3 regions of the Rhodopseudomonas sp. WA056 genome follow, and region 3 is predicted to be linked to each of the others. Evidence: riboswitches for the same ligand, from Rfam matches in the RefSeq annotation. Region 3 holds a riboswitch; each other region holds the start of a gene.
The links. A riboswitch is a leader RNA that binds a small molecule or an ion and turns the genes downstream of it on or off. The one in region 3 is predicted to bind cobalamin.
Positions count from the first base shown of each region.

Region 1 (4,758 bases), on a different contig from region 3:
ATGCATGGCGAGGTCGCGCGGATTGAGACCGCGGCCGGATTGCTCCCAATGCTCGCGCGTCACCCCGGCCTGCGCCACCTGCAGGATCGGGCAGTCCGCCGACGCCAGTACCCCGGAGTCGTCCGTGGCGGTGGCGGTCGCAAACGCGGTGGCGTTGATGATGACGTCCGGCGGCGTCGCGGTCAGCACGCTGCGCAGGAATGCGATCGAGCGCGCATCCTTCAAGCTGGTCACGAAGATGCAGGTTGGATCGAAGTCACGCGCGGCGAGAGCGTCACGCAGCGCCGCAATCGCCGCGGTATCGCCGCTCGCCGCCAGGGCACGATAGAAGATCACCAGCGCGCGGCGGCGCTGCGATGGGGGCGGCTCGGCCGGCCAGAAACCAGCGGCCGGCATCGGCCGCGGCGGCGGCGGGCAGTCGTCACGCAGGATCATCCAGGCGGCGTAGCGCAGCGCCAGGCGAATATTGTCGGCACCACCCTCACTGCAATAGCGCCACAGCGCGTGAGCGTCGTCGAGATCGGCGGTGCTGCGCGCAGCCAGCTCCGCGTTCCACTCCATCTCACCCGGAATGCAGACGAACTGTGCGCCACGCGCCAGCGCATCGCGCCGCAGGCTGTCGACGCCGTGCGGCCAATAGGCCTCGCCGCCAAGCATCCGCAGGATGACCAGCTTGGCCTTCGCCAGCGTGCGCTCGACATAGAGATCAACCGACGCCGGATGGCCGAGCGCCAGGAAATTGGTGAGCTGGAGGGTCGGATAGTCGTCCGGCATCGCGTCGCGCGCCGCGCCGAACGCTGCCAGATCGCTGTCGGCCGCCGACAGCACCACGATATCGGCCGTCGCCTGACCAAGATCGCGCGCAACGTCGCCGTCGTCGATGCTGACGCTGGTGTCGAGCTTCAGGTGCATACGAGGGGCCTTGGTGGCACGAGCACCGCGCTCTCCCCGTCATTGCGAGGAGCGAAGCGACGAAGCAATCCAGCTCCCGGTCCGGAGCTCCTGGATTGCTTCGCTTCGCTCGCAATGACGGAAGACGACATGAACTACCCCGCCAGCGCGCGGCGGGCGGCGTCGGCATCGAAGCCTTTGAGGCCGATCACCACCAGATGGTCCGGGCGCTCGGCGTCGGGACGGGCGAAAGCGAGATCGATCCGCGAGCCGACCGCCTGCACCACGACCGGGGCCGGCTTGCCGGCGACACGGGCATGGCCCTTGACGCGCAGCACGCCGTCGAGCCCGAGCGCATCGCCGACCCGCGCCTTCATGGCGTCCAGCGTCTCCGCCGGCTGCGGGGTGATCACCAGCGAGTCGAAATCATCGTGATCGTGTTCCTCGCCTTCGGCGTGATGGCCAGTGCGGGATGCAAGATCATTCTCGGCTTCGGCATCGAGCCCGATCAGCACCGACGGCGCCAGCGTGCCATGCGACCGCACGATGCGGACGTTCGGCCGTACCCGGCTCGCCAGCTTGGCCTCGAGCGCGGCAAGCTGATCGGGCGCCACCAAATCGCTCTTCGACAGCACCACCAGATCGGCGCAGGCGAGCTGATCCTCGAACACTTCCTCGATCGGATCGTCATGCGTGGCGTCGCGCTGCGCCTTCACGGCGTCGTCGTCGAGCGGCACGCGCCCTTCGCTCAGCGCCAGCGCGTCGACCACCGTGACGACGCCGTCGGCGGTGGCGCGGGTCTTCACTGCCGGCCAGGCGAACGCCTTGAGGAGAGGCTGCGGCAGCGCCAGGCCGGAGGTCTCGATCACGATCGCGTCGAGCGGCGTGTCTCGGTTCAGCAGCTTCTCCATGGTCGGGATGAAATCATCGGCCACGGTGCAGCAGATGCAGCCGTTGGTCAGCTCGACGATGTCGCCCGGTGCGCACACCGACGCGCCGCAATCCTCGACCAGCGAGCCGTCGAAACCGGCATCGCCGAATTCATTGACGATCACCGCGATGCGGCGGCCGCTCGACTGATTGAGCAGCGCGCGCAGCAGCGTAGTCTTGCCGGCGCCAAGAAAACCGGTGAGCACCGTGACGGGAACGCGGTCGGTCATGAACTACTCTCCTGTTTGGCGTTTCAGCCACAGCGGCAGGCCGGCGGCGATGAAGGCGACGTCGGGCACGGCTGCGGCGACGGTCTGGTTGAGACGGCCCTGCGCGTCGCGGAAGGCGCGGCCGAGCGGCGTCTCCGGCACCAGGCCGAGGCCGACTTCGTTGGAGACGAGCACGATCGGACCGGCGGCGACGCCGAGATAGCGCGCCAGCCGCCTCGCCTCGACCTCGGGATCGCGACCGGCTTCCATCAGATTGAACAGCCACAGCGTCAGGCAATCGACCAGCACCGCGCGGCCACGGCCGGCATGCTGGGTCAGCGCATCGACCAGCCCAAGCGGCTCCTCGATCGTGGTCCAGCCATCGCCGCGGCGGGCGCGGTGATGCGCGATCCGGTCGGACATTTCGTCGTCGCTGGCGGTCGCGGTGGCCAGATAAATCTTAGCGTGGCCGCTGCTGGTGACCAGCCGTTCGCCGAACACCGATTTGCCGGAACGCGCGCCGCCGAGCACCAGGGTGGAGATCAGCGCGCTCATGCCGGCGCCCGCCCATCGTCGGGCGACCATTGCGGCGGCGGCAGGCGGACGAGCGTGCTCTTGCGCAGGAGTTCCGGACGCTGCCGCCATGGCACCAGGCCGTAGTGACTATCCTGATAGGAGGCCACGAACGTCGCCACCGCGTCGGCGCCGCTGGCACCGTCGAGATCGCCGAACACGAAGGTGTAGCCGCCCGCACTCGACACCGCGACAGTCGCGGCGCGCTTGCACGCGGACAGACACTGCACGGCGCGCACCTGCACCGAACCGGCGTCCGCCAGCGCGGCGCGGACCGCCTCCAGCATCGGAGCGCCGACGGCGACGCCGTCGATCGTCTTGCAGGTGGTGCAGACGCTGACCATCACCGGCGCGCCAGGCAGCACGCGCGGCGGATCGGCGCTCACATCGGCATGGGGCTCGGAATCCATCGGGCTCGAATCATCGCGTCAGCTATCGAGCTTTGTCGGAACGCGCGGGAGAGGCCTTTGCCGTCCGCACTGCTTCCGTCCGGTGCACCCCGCCCCGACGACGCCTTCAAAGCACAATACGCGATGGCAGGTCTCCTGGCTCGCGAGTCGCCGCCATTCGCCGCCTTCCCAGGATTTCCCAGTGGCCTCGGCGATGGCTCGTCGCTTACAGTTGCGGGGGCAGCTCCGGGATCGAGACGCACCGCGTCTCCCACCGGCTTCCCTTTTCACCTTCCTTACGGAAGGACCATCGCGGCGCACGCTAGCTGCGACGCTGTTGCGGGTCAACAACGCGAAGGTGGTGTTGACCGGACTTGCGCGGTTACGTCAGTTGCGCGCCTTGCCGAACCAAAGGACCATCCGATGCCGACCGACACCCTCGTCACCTGGCAGCCGCCCTCGATCACCCCGGTCGACCCGACGCTGAAAGCAACCTTGCGGGCGCGGGTGGACGGCAAGGCCAAGCCGCTCGGCTCGCTCGGGCGGATCGAAGACCTCGCGATCGAGCTGGCTTTGATGCGACATCCGCAGCCGCCGCGCGCCGACAACGCGGTGCTGATGGTGTTCGCCGGCGACCACGGCCTGACCGAAGAAGGCGTGTCGCAATATCCGTCCGCCGTGACGGTGGCGATGGTGATGACCTATCTGGCCGGCAAGGCCACCGCCAATGCGTTCGCGGCGGCCAACCATGTCGATGTCCGGGTGATCGATGCCGGCGTCGCCGCCGAACTGCCGAAACATCCCGACCTGATCGACGCCAAGATCCGGATGGGAACAGCCAACGCGGCGCGTCAGCCGGCGATGAGCATCGCGGAGGCCTGCCAGGCGCTCGATCGCGGCGCCGAGCTGGCGCGTGCCGAGATCGCTGCGGGCGCGGACGTGATCGCGCTCGGCGAAATGGGGATCGGCAATACGGCTTCATCGTCGTTGCTGCTGCATCGGCTCGGTCCGGCCCCGCTCGACCAGAGCATCGGCATCGGCGCCGGCCAGGACGCCGACGGGATGGTCAAGAAGAAGGCGGCGATCGAAAAGGCGGCGATGCGCAGCACCGCCACCGCACCGCTCGAAGTGCTGGCCGAATTCGGCGGGCTGGAGATCGCCATGATGGCCGGCGCGGTGCTGGGCGCCGCCGCGCAGCGCCGTCCGGTGATCGTCGACGGCTTCATCGCCACCGCCGCGGCGCTGGTCGCGGTGCGGCTGGCGCCGGAAGCCCGCGACTATTGCGTATTCGCCCACCGCTCCGCCGAGCGCGGCCACGATCTCGCGCTGCAGGCGATGGATGCCGCGCCGCTGCTCGATCTGCGGCTGCGGCTCGGCGAAGGCACCGGGGCGATCCTTGCGGTGCCGCTGCTGCGCGCCGCTTCGCGGCTGCTCACCGACGTCGCCGATCTCTCCGACGTGCTCGCAGGCAAACTATGAGCTCGACGCTGAACAGACTGGTGGCGATGACCGATCCGGCCGAGATCGCCGCCGCCAACGCCAATCCGCCGGTGTTCGATGAAGCGTTTCGCGACAAATTCGCCGAACTGATCGCGTGGCGCCGCGACGTCCGCCGCTTCAAGACCGATTCCGTGGCGCCGGAGCTGATCGAACAACTGCTCGATCTGGCCCAGCTTGCCCCCTCGGTCGGCAACAGCCAGCCGTGGCGCTGGATCAGCGTCGACTCGGCCGAGACGCGGGCGCGGATCCGCGCCAACTTCCTGCGC
Region 1 covers NZ_QPFS01000110.1:11,470-16,227, forward strand. Annotated here, with positions in the region: gene cobN (cobaltochelatase subunit CobN) at 1-912, opposite strand, end outside; gene cobW (cobalamin biosynthesis protein CobW) at 1,047-2,051, opposite strand; gene cobU (bifunctional adenosylcobinamide kinase/adenosylcobinamide-phosphate guanylyltransferase) at 2,055-2,585, opposite strand; gene DU475_RS18600 (DUF1636 domain-containing protein) at 2,582-3,013, opposite strand; cobalamin riboswitch at 3,122-3,319, opposite strand; gene cobT (nicotinate-nucleotide--dimethylbenzimidazole phosphoribosyltransferase) at 3,416-4,471, shown strand; partial or broken gene DU475_RS18610 (nitroreductase family protein) at 4,468-4,758, shown strand, end outside.
Region 1: linked by a shared signal. The riboswitch ahead of DU475_RS18600 (DUF1636 domain-containing protein) and the one ahead of metE (5-methyltetrahydropteroyltriglutamate--homocysteine S-methyltransferase) in region 3 are both predicted to bind cobalamin.

Region 2 (4,758 bases), on a different contig from region 3:
GATCGAGCTCTTCGCGGTTATCAGACGCGTGCCGCTGCAAGCCTTCACGCTCAGCGACGCGCGCCACATAGGGCGCGTAGCCGACGATGTCGGTGGCGCGCGCCAGCGCTGCGCTGACTTCGGGGGTGATCAGTTCCTGCGCGCCGGGCCCGAGGCCCGCGACGACGACAGATCCGGTCATGGCCGTCGTCCCTGTCCGTGGACCAGCACGATCGAGAAGTAAGGCGCGTCGTCGGTGGTCTTGTCGGCGAGCGGCATCACGACCTGATCGTCCATCGCGCCGCGCTCGACATAGATCGCGCGATCGAGCAGGCCGGCGTCGTCGAGCGCGCGGCGCACCTTCGGCAGATTGCGGCCGAGCTTCATGATCACGATTGCATCGCCGGTGGCGAGCGCCGCCTTCAGCCGCGCTGGTCCGAGCGTTGCCGGCACCACGCAGAGCACGTCGTCGCCATAGGTGATCGGCGTGCCGCTCGCAGTCCAGCATGCCGCCATGCCGGAGATGCCCGGCACGACTTCGACGCGGATGCGCGGCGCCAGCCGGCTGTGCAGATGCATGAACGAGCCGTACAAAAAGGGATCGCCTTCACACAGCACGACGACGTCGCGGCCTTGCGCGATGTGGTCGGCGAGCCGCGCGACGCATTGTTCGTAGAAGCTGCGCAGCGTCGCCGCATAGGCCGGATCGTCGAGTGCGATCTCGGTCGTCACCGGATAGTCCATCGGTTCTTCGATCACGCCCTCCGGCAGCAGGCCATCGGCGATGCGGCGGGCGTGGCCGGGGCGTCCGGCTTTGCGGAAATACGCCACCACCTTGGCGCCACCGATCAGCCGCGCAGCGCGGACGCTCATCAGGTCTGGTGCGCCTGGGCCGACGCCGACGCCGTAGATCGTCGGTGTGCTCATTCGCGTTCGCTCGCCAGCGCGTTGATCGCCGCAGCCGTCATCGCGCTGCCGCCGCGCCGGCCGCGCACGATCACGCAAGGCGAGGGTGAGTCCGTCAGCAGCGCGTCCTTGGATTCGGCGGCGCCGACGAAGCCGACCGGGATGCCGATAATGGCCGCGGGCCGCGGTGCGCCGGGCTCGGCGAGAATTTCGAGCAGGCGGAACAGCGCGGTTGGCGCGTTGCCGATCGCGACCACAGCGCCCTGCATCCGGTCGCGCCACAGATCGACGGCGGCGGCCGATCGGGTGGTGCCGAGCTTTGCAGCGAGGGCAGGAACGTCAGGATGGTTCAGCGTGCAGATCACTTCGTTGTCGGCCGGAAGCCGCTTGCGGGTGACGCCATTGGCGACCATCTGCGCGTCACACAGGATCGGCGCGCCGGCCTGCAGCGCGGCGCGGCCCGCCGCGACGAAGTCGGGCGTGAACGCGATGTCGCCGGCGACTTCGACCATGCCGCTGGCGTGGATGATGCGCACCGCGATCTTCTCCTCGTCGGGCGTGAATCGATCGAGCGCGGCTTCGGCGCGGATGATGGAGAACGACTGACGATAGATCGCGTCGCCGTCTCGTTCGTAGGCGTAAGTCATCGGGCGGCGTCCTCGATCAGCTCGGGGAGAAGGGATGGGGGCTGCTCTGTGTCGGCGACCGCGCTGTCGCTTGAAGTCTCCATCGCGGAGATGCTGAGCCCCGCGGCGAGGGCGAACTGCATCAGGATGGCGCGTGCGGCATCGCCAGCACGCTGAATGTACAGCCTGTTCAGGCGACGGAGCGTCGTGGGGGGCAGGTTGGTGATCAGTTCGCTCGGAACACCGGGCTGCTCGCGAGAGCTGAGGACCGCGAAGGCTATCCGCCGGCTGCCGGCGAACGCGGTGATCGCTTCGACGGCTTCACGGCAAAGATCCGCCTGATCCGGCAGTACGATCAGGATCGCGCGCAGCAGCGACGAATCGAGCGAGCGATCACATGCCTGCGCAGCGAAGGAGGCGAGGTCGCTGGTGTGCAGACGGTCGGCGTCACCGGTCCACGCCTCAGCGAAGGCTGCCAGCGTCTCGGCGCAGGGCGACAGCACCGCGATCTCGGCGGCGTCCGGCGGAAGCGACGGCTGAGAACCGGCAATGACACCGGGATGGAGCGCAGTGGGCGGCATCGCGCCGAATCTCGTCGGTTGGCCATCGCGGGCGATGGCTCAAAACCGGCGAACGGACCTGCACTCCGGACCGCCGAAAGACATCCCGGGGCACCCCGCCCGAAACGACGTCATCATAGCAGGCGACGGCAGGTCTCCTGGCTCACGGGTCGTCGCCGATGCAGCCTTCCCGGAAGTTATCCAGTGGCGTGTTGCGTCGGCTCGCCGTTTACAGTTGCGGGGGCAGCTTCGGCTCGGCCGCTGCGGGCAGCGGCCTTCCGATATTCCCTCTTCGTCCTGTCGAGGACAGGACACCGTCGGCGCGCGATGTTTGGGACGGAAACGGCGAACTGTCAATCGACCTTCACGACCAGTTTGCCGGCCTCCCGCGTCCATCAAATTCGCGCCAGCTTGATCAGGATCAAAGCGAGTCGCCCGAGGCGTCCGGAGCCCGCGCTGAAGCGCGGCGACTGCTGTCGATTGCGGCACGCAGCAGCGCCGCTGCCCGGAACGGCGCGTGCAGCGCCTTGCTGAACGGCAGCGCGGCGAACAGGCCAAACACCAGCCCGAGATGGGCGGTGAGCAGCGGCGCCATCGCGGGCGTGCTGCGGAAGCCGAGCACCGCAAGCCCGCTGGCGCCGACCAGGGCCAGCAAGACGAGAAACGCGACGTTGAGCTTGGTCTCGCCGCGGTCGCTCGACGCGCGGTCGGCCCGCGCTTCCAGTGCCAGCAGCCCGACTGCACCCACGGTCATCGTCACGCCGCCGACGAGCCCGAGCATCACCGGCAGGCTGGCGAGCGGGTAGGGCGCCATCACGCCCAGCAGGTGATGATAAGCGGAAGCCGCGATCGTCGACAGGCCGCTGAGCACGAAGCCGCCGGCAGTCAGGTGATGCAAGATCCGTCGCCGCTGCGAGGTTCGCTCATCATGGTCATGGCAGCCGGGTCCGCCGCCGCCGAGGTGGCGCAGCGTGATGATGTCGGAGAGGGCAACCGGCAGCGCGCGCACGATCTCGCTGATCGTCGTCTTTGGCGCGATCGTGCGCCAGTATCGCAAAGTCGCCAGCGTGATCGCAATCACTGCCCACGCGAACGTGCCGCCCGCGAGCCCGGCCATCGCCGGCCACGGCAGCACGCGATAGAACGCGCCTTCGCCAGCGTATGTCGTCCGTAATGCTTCTGGTGAGCCCGTGCCCAGCACCAGCGCGAAGGTGATCAGCAGCGCGAGCGCGACGGTGGCGGGCACGGCGAGCGATGAGGCGCGAAAGGCGCGACCGAGCGCGGGCGGCCACAGATGGTCGGCATAGGAGCGCTGCCGAAGATCGGCGAACGTCGCCGGCAGGTTGACGGCGAACGGATGTGGTGGTGCGTATTGGCAATCATGCCAGCAGCCCTGGCAGTTGTGGCACAGGTTCGACAGGTAGCTGACGTCGCTCAGGCTGAAGTTGTGCTTGCCGTCGATCGCTGGAAACACCGGGCAGAGCCCATCGCAATACATGCAGGCGCTGCAGATCCGCAGCACGCGCTCGGCTTCGAGCATCGGATCAGCCGCGGACATGGCGCGCTGCCTCCTCACCTGCGATCTGGCCGAATACTGCCGATAGGGTGATGCCGAGCCCGGCGAGATAGCCGCGGCGCAGCACATTCGCAGCCATGATCATGCCGGCCGCGAACAGGTCGTCGTGGCGGCGACCGTCGGCCTGGACCACCCGCATCGTTGCATCCACCTTGATGCCGTAGTGCACGAACGTCAGCCCCGGCCGCATCGGATAGGCGGCAAATGGTGGCTCCGCGATGGTACGCGCGGCGTTGGCCGGGGCGGCATTGAAGTCCTCGATGCTTTGCAACAGAGCCGTGGGATCGATCTGCAGCGCGGCAGCTAGTTCGCCGAGGTTCGGCGCAGTGACTGGCGCCAGGGCGGATGGCGCGGCACGGGCGAGGCCTTGGGTATCGAGCACCAGATAAGCGATCTGGCCTGGGCAGGCGGCGATCCTTGGTCCCCATTTGGCGTAGTGCGTCGGCTGGGATCCGGCCCCTACGACGTCGATGCGAGCACCGGATCGATCGACAACGACGCCGAGTGGAATCGACGTGATCCGGGTCACGATGCCGCCATCGAATTGCGGCCCGCGCGCATCGACCGGAACGACATGGCATGTAGTCGGATCGCCGATCGCACAGCCGCCGGCCCCGATCAGCAGATCGAGCAGGCGGCCGTCGGCATAAGGCGTGCCGCGGACCATCCAGCCCTCGGCAGTGCTGCCGAAATTGGCGCGCAGCCACGCCGGGTCGGCGCCCGCGCCTCCGGCGCAGACGACGACACTGCGCGTGCGGATTGGGGCGTCAGTGCCGGTGCTACGCACGTTGACGGTCCAGCCGCTGCCCTCGCTGTGGAGAATCGATCGGACCTCGCTGTCGTAGTTGATTGCGATGCCTAATCGCTCGGCAGATGCGTACAACGCATTGATCATTGCCTTGCCGCCGCCGAGCGGAAATGCGGTGCGGCGGGAATACGGCATCACCCCGGTGCCGGGCGGCTGCAGATGCACGCCGTGTTCGATCAACCAGCCAGCGATGCTGTATGAACGTTCGATCAGCGCCTCCGTGAGAACCCGGTCGGTCTCCTCACCGGTCACGCTGCGCAGCTCGGCGCGCAATTCATCCGCCGTATAGCGATCGGGGACGTA
Region 2 covers NZ_QPFS01000169.1:1,115-5,872, reverse strand. Annotated here, with positions in the region: gene cobJ (precorrin-3B C(17)-methyltransferase) at 1-181, opposite strand, end outside; gene DU475_RS22145 (precorrin-2 C(20)-methyltransferase) at 178-906, opposite strand; gene DU475_RS22140 (precorrin-8X methylmutase) at 903-1,532, opposite strand; gene DU475_RS22135 (hypothetical protein) at 1,529-2,092, opposite strand; cobalamin riboswitch at 2,203-2,405, opposite strand; gene tcuB (tricarballylate utilization 4Fe-4S protein TcuB) at 2,493-3,629, opposite strand; gene tcuA (FAD-dependent tricarballylate dehydrogenase TcuA) at 3,616-4,758, opposite strand, start outside.
Region 2: linked by a shared signal. The riboswitch ahead of DU475_RS22135 (hypothetical protein) and the one ahead of metE (5-methyltetrahydropteroyltriglutamate--homocysteine S-methyltransferase) in region 3 are both predicted to bind cobalamin.

Region 3 (4,758 bases):
CGTTCGGGCGCCGGCCGTTCCGCCGCGAGCAGTATGTCGGCAAGTTCCGCACCCTGGCGGACGGCGTCGTCGAGCAGTCGGAGCAGGACCGTTTCCTCGAACTCGTCGACCGGCTGCCCGAGTTGAGCTCGGCCGAGCTCGGCGGACTGAGCTTCGCTGTCGCGCCGTTCCGGCTCGGGGTGGCGTCGCCGGCCGGCATCTTCGATTGGAAGTCCGGATCGTAAGCTGGGGCCGAACAATTCTAATCACCAGGGAGGAAGCAATGACAGACCACGCGATTGCGCGTCACAGCGCTCCGCCGAAGAAGTCCGTCGCGTTGTCCGGCGTCATCGCCGGCAACACCGCGCTGTGCACGGTCGGGCGAACCGGAAACGATCTGCACTATCGGGGGTACGACATTCTCGACATGGCGGAGACCTGCGAGTTCGAAGAGATCGCGCATCTTCTGGTGCACGGGTCCCTGCCGACGGTCGCGGAACTGGCCGCCTACAAGGCCAGACTGCGAAGCCTGCGCGGGCTGCCGGCGGCGGTGCGCAGTGCCCTCGAAGCACTGCCGGCGGCGGCGCATCCGATGGATGTGATGCGCTCCGGGGTGTCCTCGCTCGGCTGCGTTCTGCCGGAAGCGGGCGACCTCAATCATCCGGGGGCGCGTGACATTGCCGACCGGCTGTTGGCCTCGTTCGGCTCGATGCTGCTGTACTGGTACCACTTCGCCCACACCGGCCGCCGCATCGAGGTCGAGACCGACGACGACAGCATCGGCGGTCACTTTCTGCATCTGCTGCACCGGACCAAACCGCGAGAGTCCCACGTCCGCGCGATGCATACTTCGCTGAACCTGTATGCCGAGCACGAGTTCAACGCCTCGACCTTCACGGCGCGCTGCATCGCCGGGACCGGCGCCGACTTCTACTCGGCGATCGCCGGCGCGATCGGAGCGCTGCGTGGTCCCAAGCACGGCGGCGCCAACGAAGCGGCGTTCGAAATCCAGAAGCGATACGCGACTCCCGAGGAGGCGGAGGCCGACATCCGCCGTCGAGTGGCTGCGAAGGAGGTGGTGATCGGGTTCGGCCACCCGGTCTACACCATCGCCGACCCGCGCAACCGCGTGATCAAGGAAGTCGCGCGGCGGCTTTCGGTCGAGGCCGGATCGGTGAAGATGTTCGAGATCGCCGACCGGATCGAGGCGGTGATGCACGAATCCAAGAAGATGTTTGCCAATCTCGACTGGTTCAGCGCCGTCTCCTATCACGCGATGGGCGTGCCGACCTCGCTGTTCACGCCGTTGTTCGTGATCTCACGGACGGCGGGATGGAGCGCCCACATCATCGAGCAGCGGCAGGACAACAAGATCATCCGCCCGACCGCGAACTACGTCGGACCGGAGAATCGTCTGTTCGTGCCGATCGAACAACGCGGCCACGCGCCGTCTTCTTGTCATGCCTGAAAGTGAAACCATGCCGTATCTCGTTGCTGCCGATCTCCCCACCGACCCCGCAGGCGTGCGGTTCCGCTCGCTGATCGAGCGCGGCGGCATCGTCCGGATGCCGGGCGCGCACAATGGCATGGCCGCACTGCAGGCGCGTGCCGCCGGCTTCGAGGCGTTGTATCTGTCGGGCGCCGCGATGACCGCGTCGATGGGGATTCCCGACCTCGGGATGATCACGGTCGACGAGGTGGCGTTCTTCATCCGGCAGATCGCGCGGGCAGGCGGCCTTCCCACCCTGGTCGATGGCGACACCGGGTACGGCGAGGCCCTCAACGTCATGCACATGGTCCGCACCTTCGAGGATGCCGGCGCGGGGGCGGTTCATATCGAGGATCAGCTCCTGCCGAAGAAGTGCGGCCATCTCAACGACAAGAAGCTCGCCGACGCGAACGACATGGCCGCCAAGGTCGCCGCCGCGGCGAAGGCGCGACGACATCTCTATCTGATCGCACGGACTGACGCGGCGGCGAGCGAAGGCATCGACGGCGCGGTGGCGCGCGCCAGGCTGTACATCGAGGCCGGAGCCGACGCGATCTTTCCCGAGGCGCTGACCACGGCCGAGATGTTCCGCGAATTCGCTGCTCGGATGCCGGGCGTGCCGCTGCTCGCCAACATGACCGAATTCGGCCGGACTCCGTTCTTCACCGCCGACGAGTTTCAGCAGATGGGCTACCGGATGGTGATCTGGCCGGTGTCGTCGCTGCGCGTCGCCAACAAGGCGCAACAGAAGCTCTATGCGACGTTGCGGCGGGACGGCAGCACGCAAGCGATGCTCGGCGAGATGCAGACCCGCGCCGAGCTGTACGACACGCTCGGGCTCGACCGCTTCGAGGCGCTGGATGCGTCGATCGTTCGATCGATCGCGCCGGCGTCGGCCGGATCATAGGCGAGAGACGGAATCGGCGGGTAGCAAGCCGATGTCGCGTCCCGAGCGGCGGAAGCTGATAGCTCCGGTTCGGTAGGACAGAGTCTTTCTGCCTGTTGCTGCGCGTCTTGCGCGGGGGAAACTAATTAGTTGAGATGATCGAAGCGTGGATCGCTTGACAGCCTTGGATCATCCTCGCCATAGTGATCGCCGTCGAGGTTCTTCGGATCGTATCGTCCGGAGCTAAGAGGGAAGCCGGTGCAAGGCCGGCGCTGCCCCCGCAACTGTCAGCGGCGAGCCGACGTTCAGCAAAGCCACTGGGAGCGATCCCGGGAAGGTCGAACGAAGGCGATGACCCGCGAGCCAGGAGACCTGCCTCGTCGAACGAAACGTCCACGGGCGGGGTGCCCCGGTGGTGCGCTTGTGGCCCCGCCGTGCTTGCGGTTCGGGGAATCATGCCGCGTCGCTAGGCCTTGCCCCCAACTTTTGGGGTTGAGCCATGTCTTCTCTCACAACTACTACGTCTCTTGCCGTCGCCACACTCGGCACACCGCGGATCGGGCCGCGGCGCGAGCTGAAATCCGCACTCGAAAGTTTCTGGGCCGGCAAGTCGACGGAAGCCGACCTGCTGCGAGTTGCGGCCGCGTTGCGCGCGGCGAACTGGGCGCGGCAAAAAGCGCGCGGCGTCAGCGTGATTCCGTCGAACGACTTCTCGCTCTACGATCAGGTCCTCGACACCAGCGTGATGGTCGGCGCGATTCCCGAGATCTATGGGTGGAGAGGGGGGCCGGTCTCACTTGCTACCTATTTCGCCATGGCGCGCGGCACCCAGGCCGAAATCGCAGGGCATGGTTGCGCCAATGGTCATCACCACGGCGATTCTGCACCGCAGGGCGTCCCGGCGCAGGAGATGACCAAGTGGTTCGACACCAACTACCACTACATGGTGCCTGAATTTTCCGCCGGGCAGAGCTTCCAGCTCGTATCGCTCAAGCCGCTCGAGGAATATCGCGAGGCCAAGGCGCTCGGCTACGACACCCGTCCGGTGCTGCTCGGGCCGGTCACCTATCTGAAGCTCGGCAAGTGCGCGGATGCCGACTTCGACGTCCTGTCGCTGCTGTCGAAGCTGGTGCCGGTCTACATCGAGATCCTCGGCCGGCTCGCGGCGGAGGGGGCGAAGTGGGTTCAGCTCGACGAGCCGGCGCTGGTGCTCGATCTCGACGATCGCGAGCGCCTGGCGTTTCGCGATGCCTACGGCCAGATCGCGCGCGAGCTGCCGCATCTCGATATCATGCTGACGACCTATTTCGGCGGGCTCGGCGACAATCTCGAGACCGCGCTGGCGCTACCGATCGCGGGTCTGCATCTCGACCTGGTGCGGGCGCCGAAGCAGATCAACGCTGTGATCGCGAAGGGTCCGAAGGATCTGGTGCTGTCGCTCGGCATTATCGACGGGCGCAATGTCTGGCGCGCTGATTTGCCCGATCTGCTCGATCGCCTCGAACCGATCGTGCAGCAGCGTGGGCTCGACCGCGTGCAACTGGCGCCGTCGTGTTCGCTGCTGCATGTGCCGGTCGATCTCGAACTCGAAGCCGGCCTCGATCCGGACCTGAAGAGCTGGCTGTCGTTCTCGCTGCAGAAGATGGGCGAGCTGTCGACACTGGGCAGGGCCTTGAGCGGCGACCGGGCCGCGGTGCACGACCAGTTGTCCGCCTCGGCCAAGGCGGCCGCGACGCGGCGCAAGTCGCCCAAAGTGCACGACGTCGCGGTGATCGGCCGCGCCGCGGCGGTGACCGACGCGATGATCCATCGCAACAGCGGGTTTGCTGCGCGTGCGACATTGCAGCATCAGCGGCTACAGCTGCCGGCGTTTCCGACTACCACGATCGGGTCGTTTCCGCAGACCGCCCAGATCCGCCAGGTCCGCGCCGCTCATGCCAAGGGCGCGATCTCGGATGCGGACTACAACACGTTCCTGCGCGGCGAGACCGCCCGGGCGATTCAGTGGCAGGAGAAGGTCGGCCTCGACGTCCTGGTCCACGGCGAGTTCGAACGCAACGATATGGTGCAGTATTTCGGCGAGCAACTCTCCGGCTTCGCCTTCACCAAGGAGGGGTGGGTGCAGAGCTATGGCTCGCGCTGCGTGCGGCCGCCGATCCTGTTCGGCGACGTGTCGCGGCCGAAGCCGATGACGGTCGGCTGGTGGAAGTACGCGCAGTCGCTCACGGCCAAGCCGATGAAGGGCATGCTCACCGGACCGGTGACGATCCTGAACTGGTCGTTCGTCCGCGACGACGTTCCGCGCAGCACGGCGTGCCGCCAGATCGCGCTCGCCATCCGCGACGAAGTCGGCGATCTCGAACAGGCCGGCGCCACGATGATCCAGATCGACGAGGCGGCGCTG
Region 3 covers NZ_QPFS01000024.1:4,091-8,848, forward strand. Annotated here, with positions in the region: gene DU475_RS07305 (MmgE/PrpD family protein) at 1-224, shown strand, start outside; gene prpC (bifunctional 2-methylcitrate synthase/citrate synthase) at 263-1,447, shown strand; gene prpB (methylisocitrate lyase) at 1,458-2,375, shown strand; cobalamin riboswitch at 2,554-2,748, shown strand; gene metE (5-methyltetrahydropteroyltriglutamate--homocysteine S-methyltransferase) at 2,854-4,758, shown strand, end outside.